DNA from 2 places in the Herbaspirillum sp. Her3 genome. Region 1 is predicted to be linked to the other one. Evidence: predicted binding sites of a transcription regulator. Region 1 holds the regulator's gene; the other holds the start of a gene.
What was found. The regulator FliA, encoded in region 1, starts transcription of late flagellar genes. The targets are predictions, from matches to a motif close to CTAAAGTTTNNNNNNNNNNNGCCGNTA.
Positions count from the first base shown of each region.

Region 1 (3,409 bases):
CGCAGCGGCTTGCCTGGCGATAGATGTGAAGAAAATTGCCTGAATTTCTGCATTTTGCAGCTCCGGATGTTAAAGTTTGCCCAGAACTGGTCGATACTCAATACGACAGGCGGGTGCGCAGCGCCCCCACCCTACAAGGAATACTGCCGTGAACGTTAACGACGCACTCAAATCCACGACCCTCAATACCGAGCAGACGCAAGCTCGCACCAATACTTCGGCCGGCGCTACTGCAGGCAATGGCGCGACGCCCACTCCCGCCGCTTCCGACAGCGTGCGTCTGTCCAGCACCTACCAGGCGATGGACGTCAAGGGCAACAACAACTCCAGCTTCGACGCCAAGAAAGTGGCCGACATCAAGGCGGCCATCGCCAACGGCACCTTCCAGGTCAATCCGGACAAGGTCGCCAGCGGCGTGATCAGTACCGCCCAGAACCTCGTCAACGCCCGCCAGGCTTGATCGCCATCCGCCTACAGGATTGCTTCGCATGAACCCGGCCAGCAAACTTCCCCTGGAACACGGCGCCCTGTCGCGCCTGGTGGAGAAACTGAAGCAGGAACAGGCCCTGCTGGCCGAAACCACGGCCGAAGGCCTGACCGACATCATTTCCGAAAAGGCCGCCATCGTCGCCGAGATGTCCACCCTGGCCGGCAACCGCCATGCCCTGCTGGGTAGCCTGGGCTACAGCGCAGATGAAAGCGGCATGCAGAAGTGGATGAATGAACAGGCCAGCGAGGCCGACCGTGATATCTGGGCCAGCTTGTTCGAGCTGGCGCAGGATGCCAAGGAACTGAACCGTGTCAACGGCCTGCTGATCGGCAAGAAGCTCTCCATCAACCAGAGCGCGCTGACCATCCTGCAAGGCAAGACCGGCACCGGCAATTTCTACGGGCCGGACGGCCAGAACAGCATCAAGTCCTCCGGCCGCAGGCTGGGCGTGGTGTAAGCCCTCCTGCCAGTACGGCGGCGGAACCAACGAAAAGCCCGGCAGTTGCCGGGCTTTTCGTTGGGGCATCGGATTGTGGCGCCTTGCGGGCGAGGCACTGTCAGGCCACCCCGCTCCAGGCATGCTCGCGCAGATAGGAGCGCATGCGCGAAATGGCCTGGCTGTGCAGCTGGCACACGCGCGACTCGGAGACCCCCATGACCGCGCCAATTTCCTTCAGGTTCATTTCCTGCTCGTAGTACAGCGCCATCAGGATTTGCTCGCGCTCGGGCAAGGCCTTGATGGAATCCACCACGGCTTCCCGGAAACCACCGTCGATCAGGCTCTGCAGCGGATCATCATCGCCCTCGCCGGTCTGGTAACGGTCCAGGAAATGCTCGTGACCGCCATCATCGTCGTGGAAATCCTCGTAATAGATCAGCTGATGGCCGCCGCAGTCGGTCAACAGCGCCTGGTATTCGGCCAGGCTGATCTTCATGTGCTGGGCCACTTCCGCCTCCTGTGGCTGGCGGCCCAGTTGCTGCAACAGCGTCTGCATCGCCTCTTCCACCTTGCGCGCGTTCTGGCGGATGCTGCGCGGCAGCCAGTCGCTGCTGCGCAGCTCGTCCAGCATGGCACCACGGATACGCTGTACCGCATAGGTCTCGAACTGGGCGCCGTGGGTTTCCTCATAGCGGTTCACGGCATCGAGCAGGCCCATCATGCCGGCCTGAATCAGGTCGTCCACCTCGACGCTAGGGGGCAGCTTGGCCTTGAGCTGATGCGCCAGTTTCTTGACCAGCGGCGCATGCTGCTCGAGCACGTCATTCTTGCCCTTCTTTCCCTTGACGTTATACATGCACGTCACACTCCCAGGCTGGCACCGTCGGTGGCCATGCCATACGTACTGCGGGCCGCATCCGAACCGGCCGTGAAGCGCTTGGACAAGCGCTGGAACGCCAGCGCCGCCCCGGCAAACGGAAACACGTCCCGCACCGCCCGGCCCTGGCCGGTAGCGCGGCGGATATGATCGTCGGCCGGAATGGCACCCATGAAATTCAACTGTGCAGCCAGGTAGCGGCTGGCGGCCTGGGCCATGTTGGCGTAGACGGTCCGGGCTTCGGCCTCGGTGGCATCGTTGACGATGAGACTGAAGGGACGGCGGCCAATGCGGTCGCTCAGGCTCTTCAGGAGCGCATAGGCCGATTTGATCGAGGACGCCGTGGTCGACACCTGGATCACGATTTCACCCATCTCCATGGTCGGCACCGGCAGCGACAGGTCGCTCGCCAGGACGCCATTGACCAGGGTGATCTCGGCCTGCTCGATGAGGCTGTCGAAGATCTCGGCCAGCCGGCCGGCATGGGGATCGGTGGCCGAGGGCACGCTGCGGCGAGCGATGCGCGCCATCGAAAAGCCTTCCGGCAAGAGCCGCTTGGCTTCGATCAGGGGCCGCTCCATGCGCGCCACTTCCTGCAGGGTGGCCACATCGTGGCGCAGGCCGATCCGGGTCAACAGACCCGTGCTGGCCACGTCGCCATCCACCACCAACACACTATGCTTGGCTTGCGACAGGGAGGCTGCCAGATTGATGAGCATGGCACTCTTCTCTTCCTCGCCCAGCACCGAAAAGAAAGTAAAGAGCCTGGGCACCGGACGCTCCAGCATCCGGCGCAGACCTGCTGCCTGGTCGATATCGTAACTAGCCAAAGCTCACCTCACGCAGTCCGCGGTCATTCATGGACATGGCGGTGGGCCCGATGACCCCCGGTAACTCGCCCTCCTGGAATTCGAAGGGAGCGGTTTCGCGCTTCTGCTTGAAGGCGCGGTCAGCCAGGTAGAGCTTGTTGGCCACGTGCAGGTCTTCGGGCACGCGCTGGCCGTTGGCCACGTAATGCAGGTTGAGCTTGTGGCGGATCACCACGTCCAGCACATTGCCGATGGTGGCGGCTTCATCGAGCTTGGTGATGATGCAGCCGGCCAGGCCGGAGCTGGAATAGGCATGCACCACTTCATTCAAGGTGCCGCCGGTGGCGGTGGCATTCAGGCACAGCAAGCGCTTGATGTCCACCCCGGCGCCAGCCAGCATGGCGTCCTGCTCGGCCACCATCTGGTCGCGCTGGCCCACGCCGGCGGTGTCGATCAGCACGGTGTGCTTGCCTTTGAGCTCCTCCAGTGCAATGCGCAGGTCGGTTTCGTCCTTCACCGAATGCACCATCACGCCCAGGATCTTGCCGTAGATGCGCAATTGTTCATATCCGCCAATGCGGTAGCCGTCGGTGGTGATCAGGGCCAGCTTGCCGGAGCCGTGGCGCATCACGCAGCGTGCCGCCAGCTTGGCGGTGGTGGTGGTCTTGCCCACGCCGGTGGGGCCGACCAGGGCGAAGACGCCGCCGTTTTCCAGCAGCTCGTTTTCGTTGGCCAGGGTGTTGAGGTTGCGCGCCAGCACCGACTTGACCCAGAACATGATGTCCTGCGACTTG
Region 1 covers NZ_CM176328.1:3,361,771-3,365,179, forward strand. The annotation lists gene flgM (flagellar biosynthesis anti-sigma factor FlgM) at 149-460, shown strand; gene ACVC5H_RS15285 (flagella synthesis protein FlgN) at 489-947, shown strand; gene ACVC5H_RS15290 (RNA polymerase sigma factor FliA) at 1,048-1,785, opposite strand; gene ACVC5H_RS15295 (MinD/ParA family ATP-binding protein) at 1,791-2,594, opposite strand; gene flhF (flagellar biosynthesis GTPase FlhF) at 2,629-3,409, opposite strand, start outside.

Region 2 (3,409 bases), 1.1 Mb from region 1:
GGCCTGGTCGAAGCGGCCATGCCGGTGGCGGCATCGGCACCCATGGCAGCCGTGCCGGTGCTGGCTGCGGTGGCCTGAAGTGGCCGCCCGTGCTGTCGTATTGATGCGTTAATGGGCCGGGTCGGTCAACCACAAGAACAAGGCCGATAGCCTCGATGTCCGAAGATCAGAACCACGCTGGTGTACCCCGCAGGCCACTGCGGCAGGCACCGGCGATCCAGGCCCTGCTGCTGTTCGTGCTGGGCCTGGTCGGCGCCAATGTGCTCGATGTGTTGGGCCAGCGCGCCGGTCTTGCTCCTCTCTCCCCCCTCCAGACTTCACTGCTGCATGGCGTGCTCGCCGCGCTGCTGGCGCGCCTGCGCCGCATGGCAGTGTGGTGGTGGCTGATCCTGCTGGTGTTCCCGGTGGCCGCATTGGGGGTGGGGCAGCTGCATTGGCCGCCATGGGTGTTCCTGGCGGTATTCCTGTTCCTGCTGGTGTTGTTCTGGTCGACCTTCCGCAGCCAGGTGCCGTTCTATCCTTCCGGCCAGAGCGCTTGGGATGCGGTGGCCGGCTTGCTGCCGCAAGGGCGGCCGATCCGCTTCATGGATATCGGCAGCGGCCTGGGCGGCGCCGTGCTGGATCTGTCGCGCCGCCGTCCCGAGAGTGCTTTCACCGGTATCGAGATCGCCCCCTTGCCGTGGCTGATCAGCCGTGTGCGGGCGGCGCTGGCGGGCAACCGCTGCCGCTTCGTGCGGGGTGATTATCTGCTGCTGGATTTTGGCGACTACGACGTGGTGTTCGCCTACCTGTCGCCGGCGGCGATGGTGGCGCTGTGGCACAAGGCGCGCTCTGAAATGAAGCCGGGCACACTGCTTTTGAGTTACGAGTTTCATATCCCCGGTGCCACGCCTGACGTCGTGGTCCAGCCACCCGAGGGCGGTCGGGTGCTGCACGGGTGGTACATGTGAAGAAAATGTAAATGTCCGGAGGTGAGGGAGCCCTGTCGACGGGCGGCGAGACGTGACGTATCAAGTTTGCGCGAATTCAGCCGTAAATCGAAAAGGAAGGACGTTTTTCGGATATGTATTCCCCCATTTGCTTGACTGGAATACCTGTAATCTGATGAACGTGAAAATACACTCAACGCCACAGGGACGGGAGTAGGCACTTGTTAGTCATCATTGGATATATCGTGGTCATGGCGTCCGTCTTTGGCGGCTTTGCCATGGCGGGGGGGCACCTCGGGGCACTGTTCCAGCCCATCGAACTGCTCATGATCGGCGGTGCCGCCGGGGGTGCTTTCCTGGTCGGTAACAACAACAAGGCCATCAAGGCCACCCTGAAAGCCTTGCCCACCGTCTTCAAGGGCAGCACCTATACCAAGGCGCTGTACATGGAGTTGATGGCGCTGCTGTTCGAAATCCTTACCAAGTCGCGTAAAGAGGGTTTGATGTCGATTGAAGGCGACATCGAAGAGCCGGAGAGCAGCCCCATCTTCAGCAAGTACCCTGGCGTGCTGGCCGACCATCACCTGATCGAGTTCATGACCGACTACCTGCGGCTGATGGTTTCGGGCAACATGGATGCGTTCCAGATCGAAAACCTGATGGACAACGAAATCGAGACCCATCACCACGAGGGCGAGATTCCGGTGCACTGCATCGCCAAGCTGGGCGACGGCATGCCGGCTTTCGGTATCGTGGCGGCGGTGATGGGGGTGGTGCACACGATGGAATCGGTGGGGATTCCGCCCTCCGAGCTGGGTATGCTGATCGCGCACGCGCTGGTCGGTACCTTCCTCGGTATTCTGCTGGCCTACGGTTTCGTGGGCCCGCTCTCCAGCTTGCTGGAACAGAAGCTGCACGAATCGACCAAGATCTACCAGTGCGTGAAGGTGACGCTGCTGGCCAGCCTCAACGGCTATGCGCCGGCGCTGTCGATCGAATTCGGCCGCAAGGTCCTGTTCTCGACCGAACGTCCGACCTTCCTCGAACTGGAAGAGCACGTCAAGCAGGCCAAGGGCAAGTAAGGCACAGGTTGCAGGGCGATTCACACAGACAGCAGTATTGAAGCAGGAGCACAGGCATGGCCGACGAAGGGCTACGTCCCATTATCGTAAAGCGGATCAAGAAGGGCGGCGGGGGTCACCACGGTGGCGCCTGGAAGATTGCGTACGCCGACTTCGTGACTGCGATGATGGCGTTCTTCCTGCTGATGTGGCTGCTGGGCTCCACCGCCAAGGGTGACCTGAACGGTATCGCCGAATACTTCAAGACGCCGCTGAAGGTGGCCATGGCCGGCGGTTCCGGCAGTGGTGACGCCAACACGGTGCTGCCCGGCGGCGGCAAGGACCTGACCCGCCAGGACGGCCAGTTGCGCAAGGGTGAAACCGACATCACGGTGCGCAAGCAGACCTTGAAGCAGGCACAGCAGGAACTGGAGCGCGCCGAGCGTACCCGGCTGGAGGAACTGAAGGCGCGGATCGAAAAAGCCATCGATTCCAATCCCACGCTCAAGCAGTTCAAGAACCAGCTGTTGATCGACATCACCTCGGAAGGCTTGCGCATCCAGATCGTGGACGAGAAGAACCGTCCCATGTTTGCCCTGGCCAGTGCCCAGCTGCAGCCCTATACCAAGGAAATCCTGCACGAGATCGGCCGCACCCTCAACGATGTGCCCAACAAGATCAGCCTGTCCGGCCACACCGATGCCACGCCGTATTCGCGGGGCGAGAAGGGCTACAGCAACTGGGAGCTGTCAGCCGACCGCGCCAATGCCTCGCGGCGCGAACTGATTACCGGCGGCATGGATGAATCGAAGGTGCTGCGCGTGGTGGGCTTGTCCTCGGCGGTCTTGCTGGACAAGGAAGATCCGTTCAACCCGATCAACCGCCGCATCAGCATCATCGTCATGAACAAGAAGGCCGAAGAACTGGTGGAAAAGGATAGTGGCTCGCTCAATGTGCCCACCGACGCCAGCGATGAAGATGTGCAGCAGGGGCTGAGTACGCCGGCCAAGAATTGATAGAGGGTGGGCGGCCTGCGCGGTTGCGCGGGGCGTGTCAATGAAGCAGAGATGTTCCAATTGAACAGGGGAAGAGAGCCGGATATGCCGACCAAGACCATGCTGCAGGAGCTCAAGCGCTTGTTGCTCGATACTGCCAGCGGCGGCAGCCGCCAATTGACGGAAGTGGAGTCGGACCTGGTCCAGACCAACATCCTGTTGGGGGAAGCCATTGGCAAGCTGGGTAACAGCTTCATGGAACTGCATCGTTCGGTACAGATGCAGCAGGCCATTCTGGAAAGCCTGATGAACGGCACCGGCGAATTCGACAGTGACAGCATCGAGCAGCTCAAGTCCACGCAGGGCCAGGTTAGTCACCACGTCAATGCGGCCGTGACCGGCCTGCAGTTCCAGGACATGACCA
Region 2 covers NZ_CM176328.1:2,253,957-2,257,365, forward strand. The annotation lists gene flhC (flagellar transcriptional regulator FlhC) at 1-78, shown strand, start outside; gene ACVC5H_RS10405 (class I SAM-dependent methyltransferase) at 156-950, shown strand; gene motA (flagellar motor stator protein MotA) at 1,151-2,011, shown strand; gene motB (flagellar motor protein MotB) at 2,068-3,006, shown strand; gene ACVC5H_RS10420 (chemotaxis protein) at 3,091-3,409, shown strand, end outside.
Region 2: a site for FliA is predicted at 1,010-1,036, ahead of motA (flagellar motor stator protein MotA). Genes of this name have one in related genera too.